One region of the Rhodopseudomonas palustris HaA2 genome, then DNA from elsewhere that is predicted to be linked to it. Evidence: riboswitches for the same ligand, from Rfam matches in the RefSeq annotation. Region 1 holds a riboswitch; each other region holds the start of a gene.
The links. Region 1 has a riboswitch for cobalamin ahead of RPB_RS23565 (TonB-dependent receptor). Riboswitches for the same ligand answer to the same signal wherever they lie in the genome.
Positions count from the first base shown of each region.

Region 2: it holds a riboswitch for cobalamin, as region 1 does, so the genes downstream of both, RPB_RS03720 (HoxN/HupN/NixA family nickel/cobalt transporter) here and RPB_RS23565 (TonB-dependent receptor) in region 1, are expected to answer to the same signal.
Region 3: it holds a riboswitch for cobalamin, as region 1 does, so the genes downstream of both, RPB_RS00510 (TonB-dependent receptor) here and RPB_RS23565 (TonB-dependent receptor) in region 1, are expected to answer to the same signal.
Region 4: it holds a riboswitch for cobalamin, as region 1 does, so the genes downstream of both, RPB_RS24655 (hypothetical protein) here and RPB_RS23565 (TonB-dependent receptor) in region 1, are expected to answer to the same signal.

Region 1 covers NC_007778.1:5,292,932-5,296,937, reverse strand. The annotation lists gene RPB_RS23565 (TonB-dependent receptor) at 1-1,745, opposite strand, end outside; cobalamin riboswitch at 1,855-2,057, opposite strand; gene RPB_RS23560 (DUF938 domain-containing protein) at 2,191-2,874, shown strand; gene RPB_RS23555 (MFS transporter) at 2,992-4,006, shown strand, end outside.
Region 2 covers NC_007778.1:818,178-822,183, forward strand. The annotation lists gene RPB_RS03705 (DUF3419 family protein) at 70-1,290, opposite strand; gene RPB_RS03710 (class I SAM-dependent methyltransferase) at 1,446-2,147, shown strand; gene RPB_RS03715 (DMT family transporter) at 2,144-2,467, shown strand; cobalamin riboswitch at 2,518-2,726, shown strand; gene RPB_RS03720 (HoxN/HupN/NixA family nickel/cobalt transporter) at 2,801-3,889, shown strand; gene RPB_RS03725 (FecCD family ABC transporter permease) at 3,897-4,006, shown strand, end outside.
Region 3 covers NC_007778.1:109,702-113,707, forward strand. The annotation lists gene RPB_RS00505 (PepSY domain-containing protein) at 1-206, opposite strand, end outside; gene RPB_RS00510 (TonB-dependent receptor) at 209-2,476, opposite strand; cobalamin riboswitch at 2,583-2,780, opposite strand; gene typA (translational GTPase TypA) at 3,314-4,006, shown strand, end outside.
Region 4 covers NC_007778.1:3,634,468-3,638,473, forward strand. The annotation lists gene tcuB (tricarballylate utilization 4Fe-4S protein TcuB) at 1-1,028, shown strand, start outside; cobalamin riboswitch at 1,165-1,375, shown strand; gene RPB_RS24655 (hypothetical protein) at 1,487-2,029, shown strand; gene RPB_RS16020 (precorrin-8X methylmutase) at 2,026-2,655, shown strand; gene RPB_RS16025 (precorrin-2 C(20)-methyltransferase) at 2,652-3,380, shown strand; gene cobJ (precorrin-3B C(17)-methyltransferase) at 3,377-4,006, shown strand, end outside.

The DNA of each region.
Region 1 (4,006 bases):
CGGGTATAGGCGCCGCCGCCGCGCAGCAGCAGCGTATCGCTGACGCGGAACGAGGCGCTGGTCTCGCCGCCATAGCGCCGGGTCGGGTCGAGATTGGTGTTGTAGAAATTGACCGGGTCGTAATGAAGCTCGTTGTTGAGATTCATGTTGTAGGCGCTGGTCTGCATCTCGAACGGCCCCGATTTGACGCGGAAGCCGGCTTCGAAATCGACCGAGGTCTGGGTCTTCAGCGCGAAGTTGCCCGGAATCGGATTGAAGAACGCGTCGTAGGACGGTCCCGACGAGACCCGCTCGTCGACATTCGGGGTGCGGAACGCGCGCGCGGCGCGGGCGAACACGCTGAACACGTCGTTGAAGCGATGGTCGAGGCCGATATGCAGCGCGTGCTGGGTTTCGGTGCTGCTCAGCGGCAGCGCCTGCGCTTCGCCGAAATAGCCCGGCGCCAGCGGGTTCAGCCGATCGCTGGCCTCGACTTTGACGCTCTGCAGCCGGCCGCCATAGGACAGGTCGGTGGTCGGCAGGATGCCGACGGTCTGCTGCCAATAGCCGGCCAGCGTCTTCTGCGACAGGTTGTAGACGTGCACCGGCGGCGTGCTGCGATACTGGCCGCGGTCGGAATCATAGGTCGCGTCGTAATAGTCGAGACCGGTCAGGATTTTCGACGGCAGGCCGAACATCGCATGGGTGATGCTCAGCCGCGGCGTGATCGACCAGGTCTGCAGATGTGCGTCGAACCAGCTCGCGCTGAAGCTCGACAGCGGCACATTGCCGAAATAGCCGGCCTGCTGCCGCTTGTCGCGGACGCCGCCGTCGACGATCAATTCGGCGCCGTCCCACAGCGATTTGGTGAAGCCGGCGGTGATGTTGGCGCCCTGCTTGTCGCCGAAATCGAACGGCGTGTTGGTGCCGCGGCGATCGGTCTGGAGCTGGTTGACGCCGATCGAGGGATCCACGATCCGGGAACCGGGCAGGCCGAGATGCTGATTGTCGCCGGAGACGTTGACGAAGGCGCTGAGATCCGGCGTGGCATAGCGCAGCTCGCCGATCGCGTTGTTCTGTTCCAGCGCGTTGTTGGCGCGATAGCCGTTGGAGCGCACGCCGTTGGCGAACACCGAGGTCGACCACGGCCCGGAATTGTACGCCGCGGAAATCGATGCCAGCCGCTGGTTGAACGAGCCGAAGCCGCCTTCGGCCCGGAACGTCGCGGGCGGTCCGCCGGCGCCGGTCTTGGTGACGATATTGATGACGCCGCCGACCGCATTGTCGCCGTACAGCACCGCGCCGCTGCTGCCGCGGGTGATCTCGATGCGCTCGATCGATTGCAGCGGGATGCTCGACAGGTCGACGCCCTGCAGATCGAGGTCGTTGAGGCGGCGGCCGTTGACCAGGAACAGTGTGTTCGAGGTCGCGGTGGCGCCGAAGCCGCGCAGATCGATCGACGAGCCGGTGCCGTTGACGCCGCCATACAGCGTCCTGGTCTGCACGCCGGGCGTCTGCGCGATGATCTCCTGCACGGTCTGCGCCGGCGAATGCGCGATGTCGTCGGCGGTGATCACCGTGCTCGAAGTGCCGACGATGCCCTCGTAGCTGCGGGTCGCGGTGACGTTGATGGCGGGCAGCGTATTGTCCTGCGCCGACGCCGGCGCGACGCTCGCGAACAGACTGGACGCCAGAATGGTGGATGTCAGCAGCGCGCGGCAGCGCGCGGAATGATGCCGGCAATCGGCATCGGAACGAGACGGCATGGATGAACCTCGGTCGACGTTTGTGGCACGTCACAGCGAACGAGGTTTCATCGACATGCCTGCGCATCCGATGAAGCCAATGCCTGCAATTCCCGACCGGCACTCTCGCGTGTGACCACGGATGACGGCAGGTCTCCTGGCTCGCGGGGTTACCTTCCGTCGCCTTCCCAGGACCGAGTTTCCCAGTGGCATTCCGACGAAAGTCGAACCGCTTACAGTTGCGGGAACAGCTGCGGAGTTGGGTTTCCGAAGGCACCCGCACCGCATTCCCTTTTGATCCTCCGGAGAGGAACCGTCGCCTACAACTAAAAGTGTCAGAATGCGCAAAGTCAATTCGCCCTTGGCGGCGTTGCGGGCCGGCTTGGTTTGTCGCCGCCGCTTTGTTTCGCTATGTGGCTTGGAAGTGACAACGCGGCTTGCGTCAGATCAACGAGGAGCGGGGCGGATGGCTGACTATGTGGTCGAGTTCGGCAAGGACGGTCGGCCGGTCGAGCCCGACGGCCGGCTCGACGCCGCCGCCTTTCATCGCAACCAGCAGGCGATCTGCGAGGTGCTGGGCCGGCTGCTGCACGGAACAACGGGCGACGTGCTCGAGGCCGGCAGCGGCACCGGCCAGCACGTCATCGCATTCGCCCGCGCGCATCCCGGGATCGTCTGGTGGCCGAGCGATTGTCATCCGCAGCATCTGATCAGCATTGCCGCCTGGCGCGCTTACGCGGGGCTCGACAATGTGCGGCCGCCGCTGCGGATCGATCTGTCCGATCCGGCCTGGTGCGCGGAGATGACCGACGGGCGCGGTCCGGGGCCGCTGGCGGCGGTGTTTTGCGCGAATGTCGTGCACATCGCGCCGTGGCCGGTCGCGGAGGGGCTGTTCGCCGGCGCCGCGCGCACGCTGCGGCCGGACGGGCGCTTGATCCTGTATGGGCCGTTCAAGCGCGACGGCCACCATACCGCGATCAGCAATGCGGTGTTCGACACCAGCCTGCGCGCTGCCAATGCCGAATGGGGCGTGCGCGACGTCGACGAATTGCAGCAGCTCGCGGCAGGGGGCGGCCTGTCTCTGGCCGAAATCGTCGAGATGCCGGCCAACAATCTCATCCTGTGCTTCTCCCGAAGCGGCGAAACCTGAATGCTTCGCATAGGTTAGGTCCGGCCGCGGCAGTTGATCGCGGGCCGCTGCGGCCTATGATGCGGCGCGATCCTGCGGCCCGGCCGCACACGAACCGGGTGAAGGGCGAAACGACCAATGGTTGACGCGACCGCGATCGATGGATTCGCTGACGATGCGCGCGCACGCTCGAACGTGATGCGGCTGGCGGCGGCGCAGGCGCTGACCGGCGCCAATGCGGCGGTGATCTTCGCCACCGGCTCGATCATCGGCGCGCAGCTCGCGCCCAGCGTGGCGCTCGCGACCGTGCCGATCTCGATGTATGTGGTCGGCCTCGCCGCCGGCACGCTGCCGACCGGCGCGATCGCGCGGCGCTATGGCCGCCGCGTCTCCTTCATGATCGGCGCCGGCTGCGGCGCGTTCACCGGCCTGCTCGGCGCGCTGGCGATCCTGTACGGCTCGTTCGAGCTGTTCTGCGTGGCCACCTTTCTCGGCGGGCTGTACGGCGCGGTGTCGCAATCCTATCGCTTCGCCGCCGCCGACGGCGCCAGCGTCGCGTATCGCCCCAAGGCGGTATCCTGGGTGATGGCCGGCGGCGTGTTCGCCGGCGTGCTCGGTCCGCAGCTGGTGCAGTGGACCATGGACATTTGGCAGCCTTATCTGTTCGCCTTCAGCTATCTGGTGCAAGCCGCGGTCGCGCTGGTCGCGATGGCGGTGCTGTGGAGCGTCGACGCGCCGAAGCCGCAGCCCGCCGATTTCGCCGGCGGCCGGCCGCTGCTCGAAATCGTGCGGCAGCCGCGCTTCATCGCCGCGGCGATGTGCGGCGCGATCGCCTATCCGATGATGAATCTGGTGATGACGTCGGCGCCGCTCGCGATGCAGATGTGCGGGCTGCCGATCAGCGATTCCAATTTCGGCCTGCAATGGCACATCGTCGCGATGTATGCGCCGAGCTTCTTCACCGGCTCGCTGATCGCGAAATTCGGCGCGCCGCGCGTGGTCGCGCTCGGGCTGGCGCTGGAAGCTGCAGGCGCGTCGATCGGCCTGATGGGGATCACCGCCCCGCATTTCTGGGCGACGCTGTTCGTGATCGGGGTAGGCTGGAATTTCGCCTTCGTCGGCGCTTCGGCGCTGGTGCTGGAGACCCACCAGC
Region 2 (4,006 bases), 860 kb from region 1:
GGCTGGGGAGAGGGCGAGCTGCGCACGGAGCCCGCGTTTCGACGAGAGACCGCGTGCTGCGCAGTCCGATCAGTTCGCGCCGGGGCGTCGTGTGTAGCAGTGGAAACCGCCATAGATCCCCGAACGGTCGCGATCGAAGCCCAGCGCGCTGCGCTCGGCGTCACGCCGCCAGACCTCGCGCAGCGGCGCCAGCGGCTCGGTTTCCAGCGGCGATTCGGCGCCCGCGGTGCGGAAGATCACGCGGACGGAATCCTTGCCGGCCCGGTCGATCGCGTCCCACAGCGCGCGGATTTCATCCGGCGCCATCCAGTCCTGCGAATCCAGCAGCACCACGGCGTCGATCTGCCGGGCGGGCAGATTTTCCAGGAACACGCGCAGGTTCTGGTGCACCGGAATGATCAGGCCGGCGCCCGAGCGCATCTGCGCGTAGCGGCTCCGCTGCAGATACAGCGGCAGGCAGGTGTCGCCGGGGCCCGGATAGCGCCGGCTCAGCGCCTGCCAGGCGAAGTAATTCGTTTCGTTCGGATAGACGTTGATCAGCCGCAGCAGCCGCTGATGCAGCACCTCGTTGAGCGGCTGGTCGCCGCCGAGCAGTTCGCGCTGCTGCGGCGGAATACCGAGGCTGAACAGCAGGGCGGGCGTCCGCGTCAATAGCTTGGCGAAGCGCGAGTGGAACAGTCGGTCGAGTTGTTGCAGCGCCGCCTGGCGCTCCGGCGACTCCGGCGCCGCCTCGAGCAGGGCCGACAGGTCGATCTTGGCGAACTTCGCCAGCAGATGCGCGAAGCCGATGAAGCTGCCGAGTGCGCCGTGACGGTAGAAGCCGTCGGTGAAGTAGCGATAGCGCGCGCGGCCGCGGAAGTCGCGCTCGTCCCAATAGCTGCGCGCGTCGCCGTCGAGCTGCGGCCGCAGCCGTTGCCGATACAGATCGGAATTGTCGTCGGCAGTGCCTTCGCCGAAGAAGCGCCAGAACTGCTCGTAGTCCGGCAGCGCCCGCAGTCCGGCGAGCTTCAGCTTCAGCAGCGCCAGATGCGCCTCGTTGAGATCGACCGCAAACACCTGGGCGGGCTTCGCGGTGAGATAGGACAGCGCGTTGCAGCCGCCCGACGAGATCGTGACGATGGTCGAGCCGATCGGCAGTTGCAGCGCAGCGAGATCCGCCTCGGGGTCCTCCCAGATCTGGGTATAGACCAGACGACGGAACCAGATCGAAAACAGACGATCCCAGATCGTCGACTCACTACGATCCTTGCTGTTGCGGACCGCATCCGCGATGAGCTGCTGCGTATTCATACCACCCTCGAATCGGCAATCGTTCGAGAATAGCCGCGGTGCACTGCAGTTTTGCGACAGTGGCGCGCGGAACGGAGCGGTCGCTGTCATCGTCGTGTCGTCGCAAACGACGATGAATGGCGGATGATTCCAGATCGAGGGCGCTCTCCGTGACCATGATCAACTCCGACGTCGCTGCGCGGTCGGCCTGGCCGGTCGACGCGACCTCGCGCATGAACCGGATGTATCGCTATCAGCGGCACATCTATGATGCCACGCGCCGGTACTATCTTCTTGGTCGTGACGAACTGATCGCCGCACTGGCCCCCGCCGCCGGCGACAACGTGCTGGAAATCGGCTGCGGCACCGGCCGCAATCTGATCGAGGCTGCGACCCGGTACCCGAATGCGCGCTTCTATGGATTCGACGTGTCGACCGAGATGCTGACCTCGGCGATCAGCGGGATCGAGCGCGCCGGGCTGAGCGGTTCGGCGAAGGTCGCCCATGGCGACGCGACCAACTTCACCGCGCAGGCGGTGTTCGGCCAGCCGATCGGGTTCGACCGGGTGATGATCTCCTACAGCCTGTCGATGATCCCGGACTGGACCGCGGTGATCGAGCGGGCGATCGCCAGCCTGAAGCCGGGCGGGCAATTGCACATCGTGGATTTCGGCGACCAGAGCGGTCTGCCGGTCTTCGTTCGCCGCGCGCTGCGCCGTTGGCTGGCGCTGTTCGACGTCACCCCGCGCGACGAGCTCGAAGCGACGCTGATGCAGATCGCGGCGCGCATCGGCGCCGGGCTGACATTCGACCGGCCCTATCGCGGCTACGCGCAGGCCGCTGTGCTGACGCTGCCGTCGCGGCGCCGCTCGCCATGAGCGGATGGCTCGCGCTGCTTGCCGCGGGCCTCATGGAGATCGTCTGGGCGGTGGGCCTGAAGCACTCCGACGGCTTCACCAGATTCTGGCCGGCGCTCGGCACGCTGGTGGCGATCCTCGCGAGCTTCGGCCTGATGAGCATTGCCCTGAAGTCGCTGCCGTTCGGCACCGCCTATGCGGTGTGGACCGGGATCGGCGCCGCCGGCAGCATCGTGGTCGGCATGGCCGTGTATGGCGAGCCGGCGACCGCGGTTCGTATGCTGTGCCTGACGATGATCGTTGCCGGCATGATCGGGCTCAAGCTCAGCACGCCGGCGTAAAGCGCACCGCTCCCGACCAAGGCGGCGATTGACAAAGCAGGTGCGTCGCCCTCCTATCGAACCGTTCAGGTGTGCCGGGAGTCTCCCGGCACAGGGAAGCCGGTCCGGGCGCCTCAGGCGGTGCCCCAAGCCGGCGCTGCGCCCGCAACTGTAGGCGGCGAGCGATCCTTCATCATGCCACTGCGCCGATCGGGCGCGGGAAGGCGAGGGATTGCGACGACCCGCGAGCCAGGAGACCGGCCTGAGCCACGTCATCTTCCAGCGTGCGGTGCGCGCGGCTGGGGCGGTCCGCCGCATGGGTGACAGGAAACTGCTCACCGTTCGGGGACCCCGATGTCCGAGACCATTGCCCGCGATATTCCTCCTCCCACCACCGCCGTTTCGCCCGCTTCCGATGGATTTCGATTTCGGCTCGTCGCCCTGCTCGGCGGGCTGGTGATCGCCAACATCGCCGCCTGGGCCTGGGCGCTGACCGCCTTCGCCGGGCAGCCGGTGCTGATCGGCACCGCGGTCCTCGCCTACAGCCTCGGCCTGCGCCACGCGCTCGACGCCGATCACATCGCGGCGATCGACAACGTCACCCGCAAGCTGATGCAGGAGGGCAAGCGGCCGGTCGCGGTCGGCTTCTTCTTCGCGCTCGGCCATTCCACCGTGGTGCTGGTGGCGTCGCTGGCGATCGCGCTGGCGGCCAATTCGCTGACCGAGCGGTTCTCCGGCTATCGCGAGATCGGCGGCGTGATCGGCACCTCGGCCTCCGCGCTGTTCCTGTTCGCGATCGCGATCGCGAATCTGGTGGTGCTGAGCGGTGTCTATCGCGCGTTCAAGAAAGTTCGTGCCGGCGAAGTGGTTCACGACGCCGACATCGACGCGCTGCTGCAGCAGCGCGGCTGGCTGGCGCGGCTGTTCCGGCCGCTGTTCCGCTTCGTGTCCAAGAGCTGGCATCTGTATCCGATCGGGCTGTTGTTCGCGCTCGGCTTCGAGACCGCCAGCGAGATCAGCCTGTTCGGCCTCGCCGCCAACGCCTCGGGGTCGATCTCGCACTGGTCGATCCTGGTGTTTCCGGCGCTGTTCGCCGCCGGCATGACGCTGGTCGACACGCTCGACGGCGTGCTGATGCTCGGCGCCTATGGCTGGGCGTATCGCAACCCGGTGCGCAAGCTGTACTACAACATGACCATCACCTCGGTCTCGGTGCTGGTCGCGATCGTGATCGGCGGCATCGAGACGCTCGGGCTGCTGGGCGGGCGGCTGCATCTCGAAGGCGCGTTCTGGGAGTGGATCTCCGAGCTCAACGAGAATCTCGGCGTGCTCGGCTACGGCATCGTCGGCCTGTTCGTCGCGAGCTGGATCGTCTCGACCATCATCTACCGCGCCAATGGCTATCACCGGCTCGACGAACGCGCGCCCGTCGTGCAGAAATGACCGCCATATGACGATGCGTCCAAATCCCGCGTCACGCGCGGCGGCGGTCACGGCCGCGCTCATGATCGTGGTCGGCCTGCTCGCGCTCGGCTCGCTCGGCGTCGGCCCGGTGAAGCT
Region 3 (4,006 bases), 150 kb from region 1:
GCCTGATCGGGGGCGAGCCGGATTTCGCTGAAGGCGAGATCCGGCAGCGCTGCCCGGCGCTCCTTAGCGTCGAATTGCGGGAACGCCACATACATCATCACCACGCCGGAGATGAACCAGATCGCGAACAACAGACAGCACGCGATCCCGAGCCAGCGGTGGCCGAGATACAGCCACCGCTTCAGCCGCCTGGTGATGCGGCGCATCGTCAGAACTTGACGTTGTAAGACAGCTCCGCGGTGCGGGGCCGCCCCAGCAGCCATTGGTTGTCGACATAGCTCGACGTCGCATAGACCTTGTCGAAGATGTTGTAGAGCCGCAGCGATAGCGTCGAGGCGGCGTCCGGCTTCCACTGCAGACCGGCATTGACAAGCGTGTAGCCCGGCATCTCCAGCGTGTTGGCGGCGTCGGCAAAGCGCTTGCCGACCACCTGCACGCCGGCATTGGCGGACCAGCCGGCCGCAAACGCCCAGGTCAGCCACGCGTTCGAGACGTTGAGCGGCACGTTGATCGGCACGTTGCCGGCGAAGTTCACGCCCACGTCATTAACTGACTGCACGAAGTCGTCGTATTTCGCCTGCAGGAAGGTGGTGTTGGCGTCGACCCGCCAACCGTGGTCGAGCGCCAAGCCAACCGACGCTTCGATACCGCGTGACGATTGCTGCCCGACTTGGACGACCTGATCTGGATCTTCCGAAGAGCGCGCAAGCAGGTTGTTCTTGACGATGTGGTAGCCCGCCAGGGTCCACTCGCCACGCCCGCCCCAGAACGATTGCTTGACGCCGATCTCGACCTGCTTGCCGGTCGCCAGTTCGAACTTCGCATTGGCGTTGCTCGCCGTCACCAAACCGCCGACCGGATCGACCGCGGTCGAATATTGGCCGTAGAAGGCGAGGTCCTGGATCGGCGTGTACACCGCCCCGGCCCGCCACGTCGTCGAAGAATACGATCGGGTGTAATTGTTAGCCGGGTTTCGCAGATCGGTCCGCTCCACGGTCGGCTGGTCCTGCCGGATGCCGCCGATCAGCGCCAATTGCTCGGTGAGTTGCAGACGGTTCTCGGCGAACACCGCATACTGATTGGTGACGCTGGAATAGCCCGGTCGTGTCAGATCCGGGCTCGCAAACAAGCCCGGATCGAAATTGTACGGATCGACCGACGACGTTCCGCCGTAGGGCGAATTATTGGTGTGCTTGAAGTTGATGCGGTTGACGTCGAACCCGGCGACAAAGGTGTTTTCCAGTCCGAACAGATGGCCGCGCACCGTCGCATCCATGCGGTCGCCAATCTGCTGCTGGTCGTGGAAGATCTCCAGATAAGTGCTGCGGTCGACCTGGCGGGTGGTCGGGTTGAAGGCGTATTCCTCCGCGCTCTTCCAGTGCCTGCGGCTGTTCAGATAGTACAGCGCGTTGCGGACGGTGATGCTGTCGGTCACCTGCCACTCGGACTTCAACTGCGTCCAGCTGTCCTGATAGCGGATGCTGCTGTCGCCGACGTTGTAGTTCTTGAAACGCAGCGATTCGTCGAGCCGGCCATTGACCAGCGGCGTGCCGTAATACAGCGACGGGTGGCGGTCGCCATAGGCGGTGGACAGGGTCCAGGTCAGGTGGTCGGTCTGCTTCACCTTGACGGCGGCCGAGACGGCGATGTTCGAAGTCTTGTCGCGATCGACCCAACCGTCGGACATGTTGCCGGTGGCGGTGATGCGATAGGAGACATCCTTGTTGATCGGACCACCGGAGTCGACCGCGATCCGTCGCGTCAGATTGGTGTCGAGCGACACTTCGGCCTGGTTGCGCTGCACGTCGAGCGGCTGCTTGGTGATCACGTTGATGGCGCCGCCGATCGCGCCTTCGCCGTACATCACCGAGGCGGGGCCGCGTAGCACCTCGATGCGCTCGGCCGACCAGGTGTCGAACGGGAAGGTCACGGTGCCGGCGCCGACATACAGGCGGGTGCCGTCATACAGGGTCATCACCGAACCGGTGCCGCTGAAACCGCGGGTCGAGAACACCACGCCGCCATTGCCCGGCTCCGGTGTTGCCGTGATGCCTGTGGCGTTCTGAGTGACCGCGTCGAGCACATCGCGCTGGCCGCGCTCGGCGATGGTCTGTGCGGTGATGATGTCGACGGAGGCGGGGGTCTGCAGCGGCGTCAATCCGAGGCGGCTGGCGGTCGATGCCATCGTGCCGAGATTGAAGGTCGGCACGGCTGCGACGGCGGCTGACGGCGCGGCAGCAGGCGCGGCAGGCGGGCGTGACGCGGGCGCCGAGGCCCGGCGCGTCCGCGACGAGCCGGCCGCGGACGAAGCCGCGCGCGGCTTGGACGGCCGCGCGGTCTGGCCTTCGACCACGATCGGGTCGAGGCCGCGCGGCGCGGATTGGGCGTGGCCGGCAGCGGGCCACAGCAGAGCCGTCAGGGCGACGGAGGACAGCAGGCGACGGTTGCGCCCGGAAGCAGTCGGAGAGGGAGACATCGAGGGACTCGCGGTTAACGTGGCACGTCACCGCAAGCCAAGGCCTTGCCGCAGCCGGACGGCCGCAGTTCGACACTCACCAGGACACCCCGCCCGATGCGCTCGCGTGTGACCACGAACGACGGCAGGTCTCCTGGCTCGCGGGTCCGTGCCTTTCGCCGCCTTCCCAGGCACGAGGCCCAGTGGCGTGTGGCGAAAGGCTCGCCGCTCACAGTTGCGGGGGCAGCCGCGGAATCGGATCGCGCGCGACCCTCACCGCATTCCCTATTGATCCCTTGCGGGAACCGTCGGGCGCGACCGTACTGGAGCTCTCCGAATGCTGTCAACGAACCCGCCCGTTGTTTTCCCGTCCGCTAGTCCGACCGGGCTCGGAGGTCCGCCGACCGCGTCGCGGGATGGCGGGACCCTGACTGCGAGACGAGAAGTTCCGTATACGCAACGTTATAACATTACATATACTGTCCGCAAGCCTTCCCGTCTGAGATTGGCCGGTTCGTTTCGACCGCCAAGCTTCGGACACGTGGACGGTAATACGAGACTGCTGACCGTCCGGGCCCGCCATGCGAAACGGCGCGCCGGCCTCAGTCCGCGCAACCCCCGGACGCAGCTGATGAAAACAACAAATCCCCGATCGTCATTGTTTTTTCGCGATTTTTGGTTATATTGCGTCGCAACGCGTGCAAGTGCCCGGCCCTCATTCGGCCGGGCCTGTTTTTTGGAATTGCCCCGCGCGTTTCAGGCACAGGCAGATTGCGGCGCGCCATGAAGGCGCCCTCCGTGGCTTGTCTGCGATCGCGCTGAACCGGCACCCGGCCCGCAGGACCCGACAGAGAACCCATGACCCTTCGTAACATCGCCATTATCGCACACGTCGACCACGGCAAGACCACCCTCGTCGACAAGCTGCTGCAGCAGTCCGGCACCTATCGCGACAACCAGCGCCAGGTCGAACGGGCGATGGACTCCAACGATCTCGAGCGCGAGCGCGGCATCACCATTCTGGCCAAGTGCACCTCGGTGGTGTGGGACGACACGCACATCAATATCGTCGACACCCCCGGCCACGCCGATTTCGGCGGCGAGGTCGAACGCATCCTGTCGATGGTCGACGGCGTGATCGTGCTGGTCGACGCCGCCGAAGGCCCGATGCCGCAGACCAAATTCGTGGTCGGCAAGGCGCTGAAGCTCGGCCTCAAGCCGATCGTCGCGATCAACAAGGTCGACCGCTCCGACGCCCGCGTCACCGAAGTCGTCAACGAAGTCTTCGACCTGTTCGCCGCACTGGACGCCACCGACGATCAGCTCGACTTCCCGATCCTGTACGGCTCGGGCAAGAACGGCTGGATGTCGGACAAGCCCGACGGCAGCCACGAGGACGGCATGCGGCCGCTGTTCGAACTCGTGCTCAAGCACGTCCCGCCGCCGGCGGTGGAAGAAGGCCCGTTCCGTCTGCTCGGCACCATCCTCGAAGCCAACCCCTATCTCGGCCGCATCATCACCGGCCGGATCGCGTCGGGCTCGGTCAAGCCG
Region 4 (4,006 bases), 1.7 Mb from region 1:
TCGACGGCAAGCATCGATTCGATCTCAGCGACCTCAACTATCTCGCCAATCTCTGCCACAATTGCCGCGGCTGCTGGTACGCGTGCCAGTACACGCCGCCGCATCCGTTCGCGGTCAATCTGCCCGCCACGCTGGCCGCGGTGCGGCGGCGATCCTATGCGGACTATCTGTGGCCGGCCGCATTCCGCCGCGCCTTCCGCGCGCCGGTCGCCGGCATCGTCGCGATCGTGAGCCTCATCATGCTCGCCACCCTCGCTCTGGTGCTGATGTCGCGGCCGCCCGCGGCGCTGTTCGGCGCCGACGACAGCGAGGGCGCGTTCTATCGCGTGCTGCCATGGTCGGTCATGGCCGGCGCCGCCGGCGCGTCGCTGCTGTGGGCGGTCGGCTGCATCGCGCTGGCGACGCTGCGGTTCTGGCGCGCGATCGCACCCGACGTGCCGCGCGGCGCGCTGCTCCGCGCGCTGGCGCCGGCGTTGCGCGACATCGTCACGCTGCGCCATCTCGGCGGCGGCGGGCCGGGCTGCAACGACATCGGCGAGCGCACCTCGCAGCGCCGCCGGCTGTTTCACCATGTGATGGTCGCGGGCTTCGCCGGCACCTTGCTGTCGACCGTCACCGCGGCGATCTATCATCACGGCTTCGGCGTCGCCGCGCCCTATCCGCTCACCAGCCTGCCGGTGCTGCTCGGCCTCGTCGGCGGCGTCGTGATGCTGGCGGGAATCGGCGGGCTGCTGTGGATCGAATATCGCGCCGATTCCGAGCCCGCCGACCGCACCGAAGTCGCACTCAACGTCGCCTTCCTGGTGCTGCTCGGGCTCGTCACCCTCAGCGGGCTCGCCGTGCTGGCGCTTCGCGACACGCCGGCAATGGGGCTGCTGCTGGCCGGCCATCTCGGGCTGGTGTTCGGGCTGTTCCTCGTGCTGCCATTCTCGAAGGCCGTCCACGCCCCGTTCCGGGCCGCCGCCCTGCTGCGCGCCGCCGCCGAGAAGGCCGCGGCGGTCGCGAGGCGCAAACCCGATCGCGGCTGACGCGATCGCAACGGGACGGCGCTGCCGCAACGGGGCGAAGCCGTCTTGATCCAACGCAAGCGCGCGCTGATTTTATGGCATCCCGGCGGGCTTCTGCGCGACGCAAGCTCGATTGACACGTCTGTGTTTTCGGACCAAACATCGCGCTGCCGACGGTTCCTGTCTGCGGACGGGACGAAGAGGGAATATCGGAAGTCATCATCCAGACGCGGATGATGGCGGTGCCGAAGCTGCTCCCGCAACTGTGAACGGCGAGCCATCGCAACACGCCACTGGGCAGACGCCTGGGAAGGCTGCGTTGGCCGTGACCCGTGAGCCAGGAGACCTGCCGTCGCCTGCTGATTGACGCCATTCCGGGCGGGATGATCCGGGGTGAAGTTCGGCCGTTCGGAGTGCAGGTCCGTTCGCCGGTTTCGCATCATCGCCATGCGCGATGGTCAACCGACGGATTGGGCACGATGCCGCTCTCGATTGTTCGCTCCGATGGGCCCGACGCCCTCGATGCGTCCGAAGCCCCGCCTTTGCCCGCCGAACTCATCGTGCTGTCGTTCTCGGACGCGGCCCTCGCCCGCTACGCGCGCGTCTGGCACCATGCCGGCTGCAAGCTGCCGCAACTGCACCTCGCCAACGCCGCCCGGCTGTCGCTCGATCAGTCGTTGCGCACGGCTGTGGCGTCGGCGCGCGGCGTGATGATCCAGCTGCCGCACGGCCTCGACGATTGGCGCGACGGCGTCGAAACCCTGGCGGCGCTCGCGCGCGAGCAGCGGATCGCCCTCGCCATCGTCGCGGAGACCGACGACGTCGATCCGCGGCTCGCCGGACTCTCCAATCTGCCGCGGTCGACGCTGCGCCGGCTGGCCACGCTCTGCCGAGGCCGTGACGACGCCGCCGCGCGCGCGGTGCTGACGCAATTGTCGCTCGCCGCCGGCCTCACCATCGCGCCCTGGCTCGACCAGCCGGCACAGCCGACCGCCGAGCCGATCCGCGAGGCGGTGCGATGAGCTACACCTACGAAACCAATGGCGACGCGATCTATCGGCAGTCCTTCGCGATCATCCGCGCCGAGGCGCAGCTCGATCGCTTCGACCGCGACGAGGAGATCGTCGCGGTGCGGATCATTCACGCCAGCGGCATGGTCGAGGTTGCGGCCGACATCGTCTTCACCTCCGGTTTCGTCGCGGCGGGCCGCGCGGCCCTGCAGGCGGGCGCGCCGATCCTGTGCGACGCGCAGATGGTCGCCAACGGCGTCACCCGCAAGCGACTGCCGGCCGACAACGAGGTGATCTGTACGCTCGGCGATCCGCGCGTCCCGGCCCTCGCCGCGCAGCTCGGCACCACGCGCTCCGCCGCGGCGCTCGAATTGTGGCGCGAGCGGCTCGACGGCGCCGTGGTGGCGATCGGCAATGCGCCGACCGCACTGTTCCGGCTGCTGGAAATCCTCGGCGAACCCGGCGCACCGCGCCCCGCTGCGATCGTCGGCATCCCGGTCGGTTTCGTCGGCGCGGCGGAATCCAAAGAGGCGTTGCTCGAGGCGGCCCCCGCACCCTGCGTCATCGTCCGCGGCCGTCGCGGCGGCAGCGCGATGACGGCGGCGGCGATCAACGCGCTGGCGAGCGAAGTCGAATGACCCGCCCGACCGTCTATGGCGTCGGCGTGGGCCCCGGCGATCCGGACCTGATGAGCGTCCGTGCTGCACGGCTGGTCGGCGCCGCCAAGGTCGTCGCTTACTTCAGGAAGGCCGGGCGCGCCGGCCACGCCCGCACCATCGTCGAAGGCCTGCTCGCCGACGGCGTCGTCGAGGAGCCGCTCGACTATCCGGTGACCACCGAAATCCCGCTCGACGATCCCGCTTACGCTTCGACGCTGCGCAGCTTCTACGAGGACTGCGTCGCGCGGCTGTCGGCGCATGTCGCGCAAGGCCGCGACGTGGTCGTGCTGTGCGAAGGCGATCCGTTTCTCTACGGCTCGTTCATGCACCTCTATCATCGGCTGCTCGGCGATGTGCCGGTGGTCGTGGTGCCCGGCATCTCCGGCATGGCGGCGTGCTGGACGGCGAGCGGGACGCCAATCACCTATGGCGACGACGTGCTGTGCGTCGTGCCCGCGACACTGAATGCGACACGGCTCGCCGAAGCGCTGAAGACCGGCGACGCCTTCGTCATCATGAAGCTCGGCCGCAATCTTCCCAAGGTCCGGCGTTCGCTCGAAGCCGCCGGGCTGCTCGATCGCGCCGTCTATGTCGAGCGCGGCGCGATGGCCGGCGAGACGGTGATGCGCCTCGCCGACAAGCCGGACGATGCGGCGCCGTACTTCTCGATGATCCTCGTCCATGGACAGGGACGACGGCCATGACCGGATCGGTCGTCGTCGCAGGTCTTGGCCCAGGTGCTCAGGAGCTGATCACACCCGAAGTAACCGCGGCGCTGGACGCCGCGACCGATCTGGTCGGCTACGCGCCCTATGTCGCCCGCGTCGCAGCGCGCAACGATGTCCGCCGGCACGCTTCCGACAATCGCGAGGAGATCGATCGCGCCTCGTTCGCGCTTCGGCTCGCGAGCGAGGGGCGGCATGTGGTGATCGTGTCCTCCGGCGACCCCGGCGTATTCGCGATGGCGGCGGCGCTGTTCGAGGCGATCGAGGCCGGCGACCCGGCGTGGCGCGACCTCGACATCCGCGTGCTGCCCGGCATCAGCGCGATGTTCGCCGCCGCAGCGCGGATCGGCGCGCCGCTCGGCCATGATTTCTGCGCGATCAACCTGTCTGACAATCTCAAGCCGTGGGAGACCGTCGAGAAGCGGCTGCGCGCGGCGGCCGAAGCCGACTTCGTGATCGCGCTGTACAATCCGATCTCGAAAGCGCGGCAATGGCAGCTCGACCGCGCCTTCGAACTGTTGCGCGGCATCCATCCGGCGTCGGTGCCGGTGATCTTCGCCACCGCCGTCAGCGAGCCTCACCAGCGCATCGACGTCGTGCCGCTC